DNA from 3 places in the Devosia sp. P2_G7 genome. Region 2 is predicted to be linked to each of the others. Evidence: predicted binding sites of a transcription regulator. Region 2 holds the regulator's gene; each other region holds the start of a gene.
What was found. The regulator LexA, encoded in region 2, represses DNA repair genes until DNA is damaged. The targets are predictions, from matches to a motif close to TGTTCNNNNTGTGTTCNG.
Positions count from the first base shown of each region.

Region 1: a site for LexA is predicted at 2,975-2,992, ahead of dinB (DNA polymerase IV). Genes of this name have one in related genera too.
Region 3: a site for LexA is predicted at 3,679-3,696, ahead of recA (recombinase RecA). Genes of this name have one in related genera too.

Region 1 is NZ_JBFUFI010000001.1:578,272-584,251, reverse strand. Features, by position in the region: gene AC1DWU_RS03020 (lysophospholipase) at 64-891, shown strand; gene AC1DWU_RS03015 (RNA polymerase sigma factor) at 1,008-1,703, shown strand; gene dinB (DNA polymerase IV) at 1,708-2,952, opposite strand; gene AC1DWU_RS03005 (NAD(P)-dependent alcohol dehydrogenase) at 3,094-4,059, shown strand; gene AC1DWU_RS03000 (aminoglycoside phosphotransferase family protein) at 4,063-4,809, opposite strand; gene AC1DWU_RS02995 (NAD(P)-binding oxidoreductase) at 4,809-5,459, opposite strand; gene AC1DWU_RS02990 (polysaccharide deacetylase family protein) at 5,538-5,980, shown strand, end outside.
Region 2 is NZ_JBFUFI010000003.1:313,433-319,412, forward strand. Features, by position in the region: gene AC1DWU_RS07725 (ABC transporter substrate-binding protein) at 1-449, opposite strand, end outside; gene AC1DWU_RS07730 (response regulator) at 539-1,210, shown strand; gene AC1DWU_RS07735 (sensor histidine kinase) at 1,210-2,580, shown strand; gene AC1DWU_RS07740 (hypothetical protein) at 2,636-3,190, opposite strand; gene lexA (transcriptional repressor LexA) at 3,487-4,209, shown strand; gene AC1DWU_RS07750 (2-dehydro-3-deoxygalactonokinase) at 4,483-5,388, shown strand; gene AC1DWU_RS07755 (2-dehydro-3-deoxy-6-phosphogalactonate aldolase) at 5,395-5,980, shown strand, end outside.
Region 3 is NZ_JBFUFI010000004.1:173,764-179,743, reverse strand. Features, by position in the region: gene AC1DWU_RS08800 (calcium-binding protein) at 155-2,254, opposite strand; gene araD1 (AraD1 family protein) at 2,521-3,513, opposite strand; gene recA (recombinase RecA) at 3,810-4,847, shown strand; gene alaS (alanine--tRNA ligase) at 5,284-5,980, shown strand, end outside.

The sequences.
Region 1 (5,980 bases), on a different contig from region 2:
GCCTGATACAGTTCCGCCCGCAGGGTGGGACCGGTGGGTAGCGTCAACTTCTGGAGATTGCACATGCATTATAAGGAAGAGAAATTTGAAGGTCGGGGCGGACTGAGCATTTTCTATCGCTCGTGGCGTCCGGATAATGCAGCGCGGGCGATTGTGGTCATCGTCCCCGGGTTCAACTCGCATGGTGGCCAGTATGGCTGGGCAGCCGAGCAACTGGTGGCAGACGGGCTGGCGGTCTACGCCGTCGACCTGCGCGGTCGCGGCAAATCGGATGGCGAACGGTTCTATGTCGACAAGTTCGCCGACTATGTCGGCGATGTCGAAGGGCTGATGAAGATCGTCAAGCAGCGCGAGCCGGGGCTGAAAGTGTTCCTCCTCGGACACAGCGCCGGCGGCGTGGTGTCGTGCATCTACACGCTGGAGCACCAAGCGGAGCTGGCTGGGCTGATCTGCGAGAGTTTTGCGCATCAGGTGCCGGCGCCGGACTTCGCGCTCGCGGTGCTGAAGGGGCTGAGCCACATCGCGCCGCACGCCCAGGTGCTGAAGCTCAACAACGAGGATTTCTCGCGAGATCCGGCGGTGGTGGCGGCGCTGAATGCCGATCCGCTGATCGCCCATGAAACTCAGCCGACCAAGACCGTGGCGGAGATGGTGCGGGCCGATGAGCGGCTGAAGGCGGAGTTTCCGCTGATCACCCTGCCGGTGCTGATCCTCCACGGTACGCTCGACAAAGCGACCAAGCCGAGCGGCAGCCAGCTGTTCTACGACACGGCCGGCTCGGCCGACAAAACCCTCAAGCTCTATGAGGGGCACTTCCACGACCTGCTCAGTGACCTCGGCAAGGAAGAGGTGATGGGCGACATCACCGGCTGGATCGACGCGCGGGCTTGAGGCGGCGCCGCAGTTGAGTTGGAGGCCGGGGCGATGCTCCGGCCTTTTGCGTTTCAGGTGTAGGGTTCGGGAACCTCTTGCGCAGGCGGACACTCCAATGCCGCACGGAGGATGAGATGCTGACAGTGCTGAAGCAGCGGAGCGACGTGGCTGGGCTGAGCGAGGCAGAACTGGTCGAGCTGGCGCGACAAGGTGGCGAGAACGCCATTCGCACGCTGATCGAGCGCAACAACCAGCGGCTGTTCCGGGCCGCGCGCAGCGTGCTGCGCAATGACGGCGAGGCCGAGGACGTGGTGCAGGAAACCTATGTGAAGGCGTTCACGGCGCTGGCGAGCTTTCGCGGCGAGGCGAGCTTTTCCACCTGGCTGACCCGCATTGCGCTGAACGAGGCGGTGTCCCGGTTGCGACGGCGGCGCAGGAACAGCGATCTAGAAGCGCTGGACCAGGCGGTGAGCGCCGATGCCGGGCTGGTGTTGCTGTTCCCGCTGTCGCTGGTTCCGCTCCCCGCTGATACGGAGGCCGCACGGTCAGAAATGCGCCAGATACTGGAAACAGCCATCGATGGCCTGCCGGAGGGATTTCGCACGGTGTTCGTGCTGCGCGATGTCGAGGGGCTGAGCACCGAGGAGACGGCGGAGCAGCTGACGCTGAAGCCGGAAACGGTGAAGACCCGGCTGCACCGGGCGCGGCGGATGTTGCGGGCGGTGCTGGAAGAGCAGATGCGCGGCTCGTTCGCCGAACTCTATCCGTTCGACGGCGCGCGCTGCGCCAACATGGCGGACCGGGTGATCGCGAAGCTCAGGCAGGCCTAACCGGTCACAGCGGCTTTTCGGCGAGGCCGCGGAAGGCGTCGGGGATGGAGCGCTCGAGTTCGAGCGTGGCGGAGCCGTAGCCGATGGCTTCGCGGCCGAAGCGAGTGCGGACGGCATCCATGGCGCGATCGGCGACGAGGCGGGAGGCGCCGCGACGGGTGCCGGGGTGGCGGGGCTCGTCGGCGAGGCCGAGCGGCAGTTCGAGCTGGACCAGCGGGTTGCGCTCGAGGTGCGAGACCGAGATGGCGAGGAGCGTGATGGTGCGCTCGTCGGGGTGATCGGCCTGCACGACGCGCACCAGGTCTTCGGCGATCTCAGCGAGGCTGACAGTGGCGGCGATGGGGCTATCGATGGTGATCGAGCGGGTGACGGCGCGCATGTCGCGGAAGCGGACGCGCAGGGTGATGGTGTGGCCGTGCCAGGATTTGACCCGCAAGCGCGAGGCGATGCGATCGGCGAGGTGGTGCAGCGTCGGGCGGTAGATACGCTCGATGAAAGGCTTTTTGCCGAGGGCGGATTGAGCGCCGGCCGAGCGGGCGCGCTGATTGGTGACGATGGCGCGCGGGTCGCGGTTCCAGCTCAGGGCGCTGAGCTTTTCGCCGGTGGCGCGGCCGAGCAGAGCCTGCACCCATTCGACGTGCTTTTCGGCGAGCTGGCCGATGGTGAGGATGCCCTCGTCTTCGAGCTTGCCTTCGGTGACCGGGCCGACGCCCCACATCAGCCCGACCGGCAGATGATGGAGGAATTCGAGTTCGCGGACCGGGTCGACGACGACGAGGCCATCGGGCTTGGCGACCTGCGAGGCGATCTTGGCGAGATGCTTGGTCCGCGCGACGCCGACGGAGATGGGGAGGCCGAGCTCGGCGCGGACGCGGGTGCGGATGGTCTGGGCGATGGTTTCGGGCGAGCCGAACAGGTGTTCGCAGCCGGCGACATCGGCGAAGGCTTCGTCGATGGAGATACGTTCGACCAGCGGGGTGTAGTCGGAGAGCACGGCGATGGCGGCGTCACCGAGCTGTTGGTATTCCTCGAAATGGCCGCCAGTGAAGATCAGTTCGGGGCAGAGTTCCTTCGCGGCCCAGCCGGACATGCCGCCGTGGACGCCGAAGGCCTTGGCCTCGTACGAGGCAGCGAGCACTACGCCACCGCCGACGGCGATCGGTTTGCCGCGCAGCTCGGGGTTCAGCAGCTGCTCGACCGAGGCGTAGAAGGCATCGAGATCGGCATGCAGGATGGTGGCGGGCTCCATCCGGGTTCTCCGTGGCGGCGTTGAGAACATAAAGTGAACGAAGGGTGGGGCTTGTCAAGCTGAGTTTGCGGCTGCCGGGGGCTTGTCTTGCTATCGACAGGTGTGCCGCCTAGGTCTGCTGCTGGGGATCTGGAGGGTGCGATGCGGGCAGTGGTCTATTCGGCTTACGGGATGCCGGAGGAGTTGCGGCTGACGGAGGTGGCACGGCCGGTGCCGAAGGCGGGCGAGGTGCTGATCCGGGTGAAGGCGGCGTCGCTCAATTCTTGGGATTGGGACCTGCTGCGGGGCCAGCCGTTCCTGGTGCGGCTCGGCGGGCTGCTGCGGCCGCCGTACCCGATCCTTGGGGCGGATGTGGCGGGCGTGGTCGAGGCGGCAGGCGAGGGGGTAACGCGGTTCGCGGTGGGCGATGCGGTGTTCGGCGATCTCAGCGGGGCGAGCTGGGGCGGGTTCGCGGAGTATGTCGCGGCGCCTGAAGCTGCATTAGCGGCGATCCCCGCGGGAGTGAGTTTTGAGGCCGCGGCGGCAACGCCGCAGGCGGGACTCTTGGCGTGGCAGGGGTTGCGCTGGAAGGGCGAGGTGCAGCCGGGCGACAAGGTGCTGATCAATGGCGGCGGAGGCGGGGCGGGGACGTTTGCGATCCAGCTGGCCAAGCGTGCCGGGGCCGCGGTGACGGGGGTGGACCGGGCCGAGAAGGCGGAGCTGATGCGATCGGTCGGGGCGGACCGGGTGATCGACTATGCGGCGACGGACTTCACTGCCGAGGGGCTGCAGTACGACCTCATCCTCGACATGGTGGCGGCGCGGCCGCTGGCGCATTACCGGCGGGCGCTGGGTCCGCGGGGCCGGTTCGTGATGGTGGGTGGGAAGACGTCGACGATCCTCACGGTGGCACTGGCCGGGGCGATGACATCGAAGCCGGAGGGGCAACAGATGGGGCTGCTGCTGCACCGGCCGGATGTGGGGCAACTGGCGGAGCTTGGGGCGCTGGTGGCAGCGGGGACGATCGTGCCGGCGGTGGAGCGGGTGTATCCGCTGGAACAGGCTGCAGAGGCGTTTCAGCGGATCGGCGACGGGCGGGCGCTGGGGAAGCTGGTGGTGGCGCCGTAGCTGTCAGCCCCCCGCCAGGGCCAGCAGGCGGTCGGTTTCTTCCGGGACGTTCTCCGAAAGGCGGGCTGCGGCGATGATGGGGAGCCAGGCGCGGATTTCGGGGGCGGTAAGGGGGCCGAGGGCCAGGTAGCGCTCGAGATAGGCGTTGGCGAGGTCGGGGCCGGCGCCGTGCAGCATCAGCACGTAGGAGCGGGCGACGTCGGCGGCGGGTGGGCCGGAGGTGGCGTCGGGCCAATCGACGATGATGGCGGCGCCGGGCGTGCCGATGATGTTGAACGGGTGGAAATCGCCGTGGCAGAGGCGGTTGCCATCGGGCAAGCAGGCCAGGTCGACGAGCTGTTTTGTGCGCAGCGCTTCGTCGAGCTGGGGCACATGGGCGATGCGGTGCGCCAGGCGAGGCTTCAGCGGCGACAGGCGCGTTTCCTCGCGGGCGTGCATGGCTAGGTGTAGCTGCACCATGGCTTCGAGCGCGGCGGGGATCTGCGTGGGATCGGCGGTGGCGAGGGTCGCCAGCGGCTGGCCGGTGGCGCGGGACATGACGAGGCCCCAGCGGCCGGCGAACTTGCCGGCTTCGAAAACCTGCGGGGTGGGCAGGCCGTGATCGGCGACGACGGCGAGGATGGCAGCCTCGCTGAAGGCGACGGCGCGGGCGGCAGGGTCACGATAGAGCTTCAGCACGTGCTCGCCGTAGTGGAAGGCTTCGGCCACCTTGCCGGAGCCGAGCAGGTGGCCGATTTCGGGGCGGGTCATCAGCTGAGCGCGGCCTTGAGGGCGGTGGCAATCGTGTCCTTCCCGCGGGTGAGCTGGAAGACCTTGCCGATCGACTTGGGCTCTTCGAGCAGGGCGACCACCACCGCGGCGACGTCCTCGCGCGGGACCGACTCCTCGTTGATCGCCTCCTGGCTCAGCACCACCTTGCCGGTGCCGCCGCCATCGGTGAGCTCGCCCGGCTCGAGGATGGTCCAATCGAGGCTGGAGCTGGTGATGTGCTTGGCCGCGGCGCGCTTCTGCTTGTAATAGTCCTTCATCTCATCGTTCATCGAACGGGTGGAAAGCCCGGTGCTGGCGCCGATGGAAGAGATCGAGACGTAGCGCTTCACGCCCGTCTTTTCGGCAGCGCGGACGGTGCGCAGCGTGCCCGTGCGGTCGAGGGCGCTGCTTTCGCCGGCGCCGGACCCGGCCGCGAACACCACGGCATCGGCATCCTTCATGGCGAAAACGATGTCGTCGAAGGGCGATTTATCGAGATCGAGCAGCACGGTTTCGGCGCCGAGCTTCACCATATCGGCCATGTGCCGGGGGTTGCGAATAGTGGCGACGACGGCGTGCCTGGCCGCGATGAGCTTTTCAACGATCAGGATGCCGGTGCGGCCGTGGCCGCCGATGACGATGATGCGCATTGGGATACCTCAGTTCCGGAAAGGGTGCCGCAGGTGAGGCGATAGGGCAAGCTCGCTAGGAGTAAGGGAGATGATTCGATGACTGGACGGCAGGTGGTGGTGCACCACGACGATCTGGGGGCGAGCTGGAGCGCCAACATGGCGTTTCTCGAGCTTTGCGAGCAGGGCGTGGTCACTTGCGGCTCGGTGATGGTGCCTTGCCCGTGGTTTCCGCATATGGCGCAGTTGGCGCGGGAGAATTCCGAGCTCGATATCGGGGTGCACCTGACGCTGACCGCCGAGTTCGACCGCTTTCGCTGGCGGCCGATGACCGGCACGGCGGACAATGGCATGTGCGACGCCGAGGGTTTTATGTGGCGCCGGGTGGCGGACACGCGGGGCGCCGATGTGGCGGCGGTGGAGCGCGAGCTCCGGGCGCATATCGATGCGGCGCTCGACGCGGGCATCGATGTGACGCATCTCGATGCGCATATGGGCACGGTGTGGTTGCCCGAGTTCGTCGAGATCTACGAGCGGCTGGG
Region 2 (5,980 bases):
GGCTTCGATCCGGCAAAGCTCGGCTTGTGGTAGATGAACACCGCCGGCTCATAGGTCAGCGCGTAGGCCGTGTTGCGCCAGTTGGCCCAGCGCGGCCACGTGGCAGACAGCGGCAGGCTGCTCTCCTGCGCATAGCCGTCGTTCGCGAGCTTGACCTGCAGGTCCATCGACGAGGAGAACGCGAAATCTGCGGTGGGCGCACCGGCATCGGTCTCGGCCACCACGCGATCGTAGATGTCGACGGTCTGCAGGTCCTCATAGGCCACTGCGATGTCGCGGTTGGCGGCCTGGAACGCCGCGATCATCGGCCGCGCCAGCGGCTCGTCGAGCGACGAGTAAACCGTGACAGTCCGGTTGCCGACCGCATCGTCGAGCGCCGGATAGACCTTCGCCTCCTGGGCGAAGGTGGGCGTTGCGACGAGGACGAGAATGGCGAGAAGTCGGAGCATTTCCGGACCATGCCCGCTCCCCTGCCCGCTCCACAAGGGCTATGGGCAACGCCGCGCCGTCAAACTACCGTGCGGTCGGGGAGCCAATAATGCGCATCTTAGTGGTCGAAGACAACCGGACCCTGGCCGACGGCCTTGCCGTCGTCCTGCGGGTCGCCGGCTACGCGGTGGATGTCGTTCATGACGGCATCTCCGCCGATGCCGTGCTGTCGACGGAAACATTCGATCTCGTCGTGCTCGACCTCAGCCTGCCCGAAATGGACGGGCTCGACGTCCTGCGCCGCATGCGGGCCCGTCGCAACGCCTCCTCCGTACTGATCCTCACCGCTCGCGGCGCCCTCGACGAGCGGGTGCGCGGCCTCGACCTCGGTGCTGACGATTACATGACCAAGCCGTTCGAAGTGTCGGAACTGGAAGCGCGCATCCGCGTGCTGCTGCGCCGGCAGGCCGGGCTGCACAACTCGAGCATCGCCTTCGGCAACATCGAGCTCGACACCGTGTCGCGCACCCTCTCGGCGTTTGGGCAGACCCTCGACATGCCGGCGCGCGAACTCAGCGTGCTTGAGACCCTGCTGCGCAAGGCCGGCAAGGTGGTCGCCAAGCAATCGATCATTGAATCGCTGGCCGCCTTCGACGATGACCTCAGCGAGAACGCCGTCGAACAATACATCTCGCGCCTGCGCCGCCGGCTCGCTCCCTATGCGCTCACCGTGCGGGTCGCCCGCGGCCTCGGCTATTACCTCGATCGGATCGCCGACTGATGGTGCGCCCCTACTCGCTGCGCCGGCGCCTGCTGCTGTGGCTGATGATCGCGTTGCTGGCTGTCGCCGCGCTCGCGGTGGTCGATACCTGGCGCGAGGCCAAGGACACCGCAACCTCGCTCTCGGACCGCGTCCTCGCCGGCTCTGTCCTCGCCATCGCCGAGCGGGTGATCGTCACCGAGGATGGCGCGCTCGAGGTCGACGTGCCCTATGTCGCCCTGGAGATGCTGACTTCGGCGGCGCAGGACCGGGTCTTCTACCGCGTCGACGGTCCGGAGGGCTTCATCACGGGCTATCAGACCCTGCCGACCTCTGATGCAGCGACGGCCGACATCGCCTATTCGGACGCCAGCTTCCGTGGTGAGCCGATCCGCGTGGCGGTGCTGCGACGCGCGGCATCCTCCGGCGTCAGCGCCATCCCGTTCACGGTCACCGTCGCCGAGACCACCATCGCCCGCACGCAGTTGACCCAGACCCTGCTCCTCCGCTCTGCCATTCGCCTTGCGCTGCTCATCCTCGCCGCCGCGGTGATCCTCTGGCTGGCCGTCGGTTTCTCGCTCGCCCCGCTCTACCGCCTCCGCGATGCCATCTCGCGGCGGGCCCTCGATGACCTCAGCCCCATCGAACAGGAGGTTCCCCGCGAGGTGCAGGGCCTGGTCGACACGATCAACTCGTTCATGACGCGGCTGTCGTCAGCTCTCGATGCCCTGCGCCATTTCACCGGCAATGCCAGCCATCAGCTCCGCACGCCGCTCACCATCATCCGCACTCAGTTGGCGCTGGCGCTCCGCGCCGATAGCCCTGCCGCGGCACGGGAGGCGGCCCGCACCGCCGACGCCGCGGTGGTGCACGCCGAGCGCGTCCTCGCGCAACTGCTGCTCCTCGCCAGGATCGACGAGGCTGCGTCCGATCGGCTGCAGTTCCAGGTTGTCGATCTGTTCGAGCTCGCCCGGGAGCGCACAGGCGACTATGTCGTCCGCGCCCATGCCGCCGACATCGATCTTGGCCTCGAGGGCGAAGGACCGGCGCTGGTCCGCGGCGACCCGATGCTGCTCGGTGAACTGCTGAGCAACCTCATCGAGAACGCCATCGCCTATGCTGGACCCGACGCCGAAGCGACGGTTCGCGTCACCACAGGGGACGGCGTGGTGGTGCTGCAGGTAGCCGACACCGGCAACGGCGTCGCCGCCGAGCAGCTGGCGGCAGTGCGCAAACGCTTCAGCCGCGGTAACAGCGACAAGCCCGGAGCTGGCCTCGGGCTGTCCATAGTCGAAGAGATCGCGGGTCTGCTCGGTGGCGAACTGACTGTCGCATCGCAGCCTGGCAAAGGTTTCAGCGTGCAGCTTACCCTACCCGCCGAGCCGCAATAATCCGGCGGCGGCGCGCGTCGACCAATGCGCCGCCACGCGCCAGTGAATCCCGTCGTCAGTGCACGGGGATCATCAGGTGGGCATAGGGAGTGTTGGGCCACATCACATAGGGCTGGGTGTGGTCGGGATGCTCTTCCTTGGGATAGCCGGCCAGCATCTCGTCTGCGACGTTGAAGATCATGACGTGCGGCCCGTCGACCATCCACTCGTGGCCAGCGGGCGGCGCGGTCGCGAACGGATCCATGTTGTCGGGCGCCGACTCGCCCTGCAGCATGTAGCCGAAACCGACCACACCCTCGGGTGGGTCCTTCTTCTCGCTATATGCCGTCAACCACGCCATGCCTCCGGCATCGACGCATATTGGATCATTGGTGGGCGAAGCCAGGTTGTCCGGCATGCAGGTAAAGCCGTTCGTTCCCTCCTTGAGCGTCTTCATCTGCATCTGAGCATCGAAGTTCACGACCGTGGCATTCTGGCCCACCGCCACCGGCGCTGCCGACAGCGCGTTGGCGACCAATTCCGCATCGGTCATTTCGGCCGCCACGGTGGGGCTGAGCAAGATCCCCAGGATCATTGCGGATATGGCATAACGGCTTGATTTCATAGACATGTTTTCCTCCTCAGAAACAGTCCAGTTCACCGGCCCGTGGAAACGAGCACAGCTCCAGCTGAGAAGGTTGGGGTGTGCGGGTTCGACACGCCAATCTCTCGACGGTATGCCCTGGTGGACAGCAGGTCAACGAAACGCAAGGCCCCGACGTCGAGAGGATTTAGCGGCCACACGTCCTCTCTTTCGGCGCGCCAGGGGCGCCATCGTAACGCAATATTCATCGTCCGATTGCAGAACATAACTGGAACACGTATAATACGTTCAGTCTTTGTTCCGATTCTGCTCACGGGGCCGCCATGCTGACGCGCAAGCAACACGAACTTCTGATGTTCATCCACGAGCGGATGAAAGAATCCGGCATCCCACCCTCGTTCGACGAGATGAAGGATGCGCTCGATCTTCGCAGCAAGTCGGGCATCCACCGGCTGATCACTGCGCTCGAGGAGCGCGGCTTCATCCGGCGCCTGCCCAACCGAGCCCGGGCGCTCGAGGTGATCAAGCTACCGGACTCGATGAATCCATCGCTCGGCGGCCGCAAGGCGCGCTTCGAGCCGAGCGTCATCGAGGGCAATCTTGGCCGGGTCGCGACCCCGCCGGCACGCCCCGCGGCGCAGGTGGCCAACGCCGACGCCTACCGCGCGGTCACCGTCCCGGTGATGGGCCGAATCGCCGCCGGCACTCCGATCGAGGCCATCCAGACCCACAGCCATTCCATCATGGTGCCGCCCGAGATGCTCGGTGCGGGTGAACATTATGCCCTGGAAGTGCGCGGCGATTCGATGATCGATGCCGGGATTTTCGATGGCGACACCGTGCTCATCAAGAAACAGGAGGCGGCTTCGACCGGTGAGATCGTCGTCGCCCTCGTAGATGACGAGGAGGCGACGCTGAAGCGGCTGCGCCGTCGCGGCAACTCGGTAGCGCTCGAGGCCGCCAACCCAGCCTACGAAACCCGCATCTTCCCGCCCGACCGGGTGAAGGTGCAGGGTCGCCTGGTTGGCCTGCTCCGCAAATACTGAACTCCTGACCTGCCGCCAATCGGGTCTCCGGGCCGGCTGCCTCAGCCGGCCCCTTTTTCTTATGAATCCGGACGCTGCGGACAACAATTGCACTAGGGCTGGGCTGGCAAAGACGTTACGTTCCGCGCCGCTGGCAGCAAGTGGCGCATCGGATCTGAAGCGCCGCCTGCAAGCGGCTTTCGCGATCATACCAGGAGAGTGGACCACCTTCCCGATTGCGATGTAGCGGCATGGCTTGATGCGCGGCAAACTGGCGGCGCAAGGGAGAGGGTTTTGGCAGGACAGGTCGAATGGGTCGCCGTCGATTGGGGCACCTCCAATCTGCGGGCATGGGGAATAGATTCCGCCGGTGAGATCGCCTTCTCCCGCTCGTCGCCGGACGGCATGGGTCGTCTCAGCCGCGAGCAATATCCGGATGTGCTGACCTCGCTGCTCAACGGCGTCGCCGATGACGTCGAGGACGTACTGATCTGCGGCATGGCCGGCGCGCGGCAGGGCTGGATCGAGGCCCCCTATCTCGACGCCCCCGCCGAACTCGGTCGCATCGCTGCCGGCGCCGTTGCGCCCGACATGGCCGGCCCGCACACCCCGCGCATCCTGCCTGGCGTCTGCCTCCGCGATCTGGGTGCGGAGGACGTGATGCGCGGCGAGGAAACCCAATTGCTTGGGCTCTCGGCACTGATCCCCAACTTCTCCGGCCTCGCGGTTATGCCGGGCACCCACAGCAAGTGGGCGCTGCTTTCCGGCACCAAGCTGGAGCGCTTCTCCAGCGCTATGACCGGCGAGATCTTCGAGCTGCTGCGCACCCACTCGGTGCTGCGCCATTCGCTCGGTGGTGAGCTCGAGGGCGAAGATCGTGATGTCGGCTTCGCTGCCGGTCTCGACCAGGGGCTCGAGCGCCCCCAGCGCTTGACCGCGACGCTGTTCAAGGTCCGCGCCGGCTCCCTGCTGTCGGGCCGCAGCCCGGCATGGTGTGCCGGTTTCCTCTCGGGCCTGTTGATCGGCGCCGAGATCGGGGGCCAGCGCGACTGGATCGGCGAGGCGGAGATTCCGCTGGTCGGCAGTGTCGGCCTTTGCGGGTTGTACCAGATGGGCTTTGAACGGCTCGGCGCCCGGACCCGCATCGTCGATGCGACCGACGCCACCCTCGCCGGACTCAAGGCAGCAAGACAGGCATAGAAGTTCATGGACCACCGCCACATCATCGCGATCCTTCGCGGCATCACGCCTCCCGAAACCCTCGAAGTTTGCGACGCCCTCGTGCTCGCCGGCATCACCATGATCGAGGTCCCACTCAATTCGCCCGAAGCGCTGCGCTCGATCGAAGACGCCGCCAAGGCCTTCGACGGTCGCGCCCTGGTCGGTGCGGGCACGGTGTTGAGCCGCGCCGATGTCGACGCGGTCGCCGATGCGGGCGGCCGGTTCGTTGTGTCGCCGGACACCAACCCGGCAGTTATCGGCGCCACCATCGAGCGCGGCATGACCTCGTACCCGGGTGTGTTCTCGCCCACCGACGCGTTCACCGCCATCCGCTCCGGCGCCACGGGCCTGAAGTTCTTCCCCGCCGAAGTGCTTGGCCCCAAGGGCATCAAGGCGATGAAGGCGGTGCTGCCGCTGGCTATCCCGCTCTACGCCGTCGGAGGCGCCAACCCCGACAATTTCGCCGAGTACTTCGCGGCCGGCTGCGCCGGCTTCGGGCTCGGCACCTACATTTTCAAGCCCGGCATGTCGGCCGCCGATGTGGCATCGCGCGCCACCACCGCCGTCGCCG
Region 3 (5,980 bases), on a different contig from region 2:
GATAGCAGCCATGCTGAAACGGCATATCCGGGATTGGGTGGGAATGAAAAAACCCCGGAACACGGGGGTTCCGGGGCTTAGGTATTGCGGGGTTGGTGCCGCAATTTTCAGCAGCCGGGACTTGGGGCGTCCGGTGCTGAATTGAGAGGCAGCGTCAGACGATCCAGTCCGACGATGCCAGAAGGGAATCGAGCGTGGCGCCGTTGAGCCCCATGGCGAGCGCATCGCCGTGGGCATCGGCGACGCGGATCTCGACGTGATAACCACTGCCGTCGACGTCGATGCCGAGGCTGTCATAGGTGTCGCCGCCACTGGCCGCGGCCTCGCGGAATGCCGAGAGGAACGCAGCAGGCGACGAGAAGCCCGTCAGCCCGATATCCAGCCGGTCGCCAGACTTGAGCGAGAAGTCCTCGACCGTGTCGTGGCCGGCCGAGAACACGAATGTGTCAGCGCCCGAGCCCCCATTGAGCAGGTCGATGCCGTCGCCGCCGAACAGCCGGTCGTTGCCGGTCTGGCCGTAGAGGTCGTCATCGCCATCGCCGCCCGACAGGTAGTCGTTCCCGGCACGGCCGAAGAAGCGGTCATTGCCGCCGAAACCGAAGAGCTCGTTGGCCGCGTCGTTGCCGGTGAAGCTGTTGTTGAGCGCGTTGCCGAAGCCGTTGACGTCGCGGGTGCCGGTCAGCTCCAGCGCCTCGTTCTCTGCGCCAAGGACGTAGGTATTGGCGGAGATGATACGGTCATATCCGGCGCCGGACAGCACCACGTCGTGGACGGAACTGATGACGATCCGGTCGGCGTCGTCGGTGCCGAAATAGGTGGTCGGCAGGTCGGTGAGGGTCGACGTGGCGACGGTGCCGTCGGCGAAGCGAAAGGCCTCGATGCCGCCGATGATGTCGTAGCTGCCGCCGACCTTGTGGACCACGAAACGGCCCGAGAGGTCGCGGGTGAGCGTGTAATCGTCGCGATCGCCGGCGTAGGACAGGACGTCCGTGCCGAGGCCACCGTCGATGAGGTCGTTGCCCTTCGAAGCAACCACCAGGTCGTCGCCCTTGTCGGCGTACAGGCGGTCGCAGCCGGCGCCGCCGATCAGCGTGTCGGCTCCGGAATTGGCATGGAACTCGACGCCGGAATCGTCCGCGACGATGATCTCGGCCTTGGTCGTACCCGCGACGTTGGCGAAGGTCACGGTGTTGGCGTCGCGGTCGGTGGGGGCACCGTAGCTGGTGCCCTCGTCGTTCACGAACAGCGTCGGCGAAAGGTACGTGGCTTCGAGGGCCGTACGTACCGAGCTCAGCACCTCGACCACGTTGTCATGGTCGTCGCCGCCGTGGAAGTTGATGTCGCGGTTGGTCTCGCGCACCTGGATGGAATTGTTGGCCTCGCTGGTCCAACTGGCGAACAGCAGGGCATGGCGGGTGTCGAAGGCCTCGAGTCCGACCAGACCGCTGTCGTAGAGCGCCTTGAGCTGGAAGGCATAACCGTTGCCGCCATCCCCCTTGTTCACCGCGCCATCGACCGACAGATTCGAGGCATCGAGGAAGATCGATTGCGAGAAAGTGAAGCCGTTGGAGGGGGCGTTCTCGATGTCGATGTCGAACAGCTTTACGTGGCTGGTGGCTGACAGCGAGATGACGTTCGAGCGATCGAAGGCCGACGAGACGTTGTTGAAATTGCCCGGGTCTTGTTCGGCTAACCCGGATTGGACGGTGAAGCCGCCGAGCTTGACGTTCTCCGCCACCTCGATCTTCTGCACCGAGGCAATGGTGGAGAAATCGAAGGCAAGCCCGTTGGTGAGCCGCACGGTGTTGCCGTTGACCGAGGCGACCTCGACCATCGACGTACGCAGCGGCTTGTCTTCGCGCCACTGGGTGTCGCCGATCGAGTCGAGATAAGCGTCGGTGTTCTCGAGCTCGATCCACAGGTGATCGCCGGTCTGCAGCGCGGACGCATCGTCCATATGCAGGTACATCGAGCCTTTGCTCGCCGCCTCGCTCAGCGAGAACGCGCCCGAGTAGCTCGGCACGTCGATGACGCCGCCCACCTGGAAGGCGCCGCCGGCCCGGGCATTGCCGACGAGGTCGATGGTCGTCGCCCCCGATCCGGTGCCCATCACCGTGATGTCGTCGCGGTTGATGACGACGGTCTGGTCGAACTCGAAGGTGCCGGCGCCCAGCAGGATGGTTTCGCCGGCTGGTGCTGAGTTGACAATGGCCTGCAGCTCGGCCGCAGAGGTCGAGGCGGAAACGGTGATCATTGGGGAGTACCTTTCGCAACTAGTGGAGTGGACGCGAATGCCTCCCTTTTGCACCGCGACGGCAGTGTTCCCGCTTGGCGCTAACCCCGGCTGAGGCCGATCGATAAGATTTGCGTCAAAAGCCGCAGGGAACACGTGCCCAACCTCGCCCGCCAATCTGGGCGGTGAGGGGGCCGAAATGTGCACGCTGTGGAAAAGTTGCCGATATGCAAGAGCCGGGCACTGGGCCCGGCTCTGAAGCAGTCATCGATCGGCGGTCGGGCCGCCTAGAGCTGGCGGATTTCCACCGGCCGGTCCTTGTTCCAGGCCACCGCGTTGCGCAGCGGCAGACCGAACTGGGCTTCCTCGATCTCGAACACGTCGCCGGGTTCGGTCTTGATGCCGTCGGCAAAGCTCAGCGTCGCGGTGCCGAACATGTGGACATGGATATCGCCCGGCTGGCGGAACAGGTCGTACTTGAAGTGGTGGTACTCGAGGTTGGCGATGGTGTGGCTCATGTTGTCCTCACCCGAGAGGAACGGCTTTTCCCACACCACCTTGCCGTCGCGCAGGATGCGCGACATGCCTGAGACGTTCCGCGGCAGCTCGCCGACGCGCAGCTCCGGCCCGAACGAGCACCAGCGGAGCTTGGAATGCGCGAGGAACAGGTAGTTCACCCGCTCGGTGACATGGTCGGAGAACTCGTTGCCGAGGGCAAAGCCGAGCCGGAAGGGCGTGCCGTCCTTGCCGATATAGTAGATGCCGGCGATCTCCGGCTCTTCGCCGGCGTCCTTGGCGAAGGCAGGCGAGGGGATGGGCTTGCCGGGCGCCGCCACGACATAGCCGTTACCCTTGTAGAACCACTCCGGCTGCACGCCGGTCTCGCCCGGCTTGGGCTTGCCGCCCTCGAGGCCCATGCGGAACATCTTCATCGAATCCGTCAGTGGCGCCTCGGCCTGCTGCTGGTTCGACTTGTGCATGGCGTCGCGGGTCGAGGCCGAGCCGAGATGGGTGAGGCCCGTGCCGGTGACATAGAGGTGCGCCGGATCGGGATGGTCGACAGGGGCCAGCAGCCGGCCTTCCTTGGCGAGCGCTTCGCGATCGAGCTTGGCGCCAAGGCCTTTCTCGATCACCACGGCGCGCAGCGACAGGCCGCGTTCGGCGGCTTCGCTGGCCAGCGCATAGACGCTGGTAGCTCCGGTCACGACGCTGGTCACGCCGCCTTCGGTAGCGCCGACGGCCCGGGCGCCCTTGTCGTCCTCGAACTGGATGAGATGCATGAAGCCCATTCTCTCGGTTTTCGTTGCCGCCCTATAGCGCGAGCGCCGGACGATTGCATTTGGATTTTGGATGTAGATCGCACTTGCGGATGCCCAGGGGGCGTACGGCGCGAATCGGGCTGCATCGGTGCGTAAGGCACAACGAATTTACCCCCTTGACGTTTTGGAAACGAAATGAGAACAAACTGCGTACATTAGATGGACAGATATCGGTTTGCGCGGCGCGAACCGAAGTGGAATAAGGGGAGATGGTTATGGCTGCTGCTGTGACGCCACTGCGGGTTATTGAGGGATCGATGGATAAGGACAAGGCGCTGGCTGCAGCGCTGAGCCAGATCGAGCGGAATTTCGGCAAGGGCACGGTGATGCGTTTCGGCGAGGGCGCCATTGCCCAGGTCGAAGCGATTTCCACCGGTTCGCTCGGGCTCGATATTGCGCTCGGCATTGGCGGGCTGCCCAAGGGTCGTATCGTTGAAGTGTTCGGGCCGGAAAGCTCGGGCAAGACGACACTGGCGCTGCACGTGGTAGCCGAGGCCCAGAAGAAGGGCGGCATCGCCGCGTTCATCGACGCCGAGCATGCGCTCGACCCGATCTACGCCCGCAAGCTTGGGGTGAAGGTCGACGAACTGCTGATCTCGCAGCCCGATACCGGCGAGCAGGCGCTGGAAATCGCCGATACGCTGGTGCGCTCCGGCGCGGTGGACGTTCTGGTGGTCGACTCGGTTGCCGCGCTGACGCCGAAGGCCGAACTCGAAGGCGAGATGGGCGATTCGATGCCGGGCCTGCAGGCCCGCCTGATGAGCCAGGCGATGCGCAAGCTTACCGGCTCGATCTCGAAGTCGAAGGCCATGGTGATCTTCATCAACCAGATCCGCATGAAGATCGGCGTGATGTACGGCTCGCCCGAGACCACGACGGGCGGCAACGCGCTGAAGTTCTATTCCTCGGTCCGCCTCGACATCCGCCGCATCGGCGCGATCAAGGAGCGAGAGGAAGTCATCGGCAACCAGACCCGCGTCAAGGTGGTCAAGAACAAGCTTGCCCCGCCGTTCCGCCAGGTCGAATTCGACATCATGTATGGTGAAGGCATCTCGAAAACTGGCGAACTGCTCGATCTCGGCGTGAAGTCGGGCCTCGTCGAGAAGTCCGGCGCCTGGTTCTCCTACGACAGCCAGCGGCTGGGGCAGGGGCGCGAGAACTCCCGCCAGTTCCTCAAGGACAACCCGCAGATCGCCGACCAGATCGAAAAAGGCGTCCGCGAAAGCTCAGGCGTCCTGGCCGAAGCCCTCCTGGCCGGCCCCGAAGGCGATGAGGCTGACGACGGCGAGGCGTGATCGGTTCCCGTTGCACAACGAGTTCAAGGGCGCCCAGGTGGCGCCCTTCTTCATTTGGGACTGGCCTCATTGCCGCCTACCCACGGGCCGTCCGCTAGACCCTACTCGTGTCCCAATCTCACCCACCCACCAGCCGTCATCCCCGGCGAAAGCCGGGACCCACTGCTCGGACGGCTGGGTTGGCACGGGCCGCGTCGGTCCATCACAGCAAGGGGACAGATCAGCGCGAGTGGAACGGCCGGAGCATTGGGTCCCGGCTTTCGCCGGGGATGACGGCCGGTGGCGGAAGCGGGCATGGCTGAAGCGGCTTCGGCCGCCAATATGTGGCATCCTGCAACCCCTGCGCTGGACACAACCGCGACCCCCGCGATAGAAGGCCTTTCCTGTTGTTCTTGGCGGGGCCGCGGCCTCGCCATTTGTCTGTAAGAGACCCGTCATGACGAGCGTGAACGATATCCGGTCGAGCTTCTTGGGCTACTTTGCCAAGAACGGTCACGAGGAAGTTGCCTCGAGCCCGCTGGTGCCGCGGAATGACCCGACCCTGATGTTCACCAATGCCGGCATGGTGCAGTTCAAGAACGTCTTCACCGGCGTCGAGAAGCGCCCGTATTCGACGGCGACCACCTCGCAGAAATGCGTGCGTGCCGGCGGCAAGCACAATGACCTCGACAATGTCGGGTTCACCGCGCGGCACCACACCTTCTTCGAGATGCTCGGCAACTTCTCGTTCGGCGACTACTTCAAGGAGCACGCGATCGAGCTGGCCTGGAACCTCTTGACCAAGGAGTGGGGCCTGCCCAAGGAGAAGCTGACCGCGACGATCTACCAGGACGACGACGAGGCGATGGCGCTCTGGAAGAAGATCTCCGGGCTGCCCGAGGAGCGCATCGTGCGGCTCGGCGCCAAGTCGAACTTCTGGCAGATGGGCGATACCGGCCCGTGCGGCCCGTGCTCGGAGATCTTCTACGACCACGGCGACAAGTACTGGGGCGGCCCCCCGGGCTCGCCCGAGGAAGACGGCGACCGCTTCGTCGAGATCTGGAACCTCGTGTTCATGCAGTTCGAGCAGGCTGCTGACGGCTCCCGCACCGGGCTGCCGCGTCCCTCGATCGATACCGGCGCCGGGCTCGAGC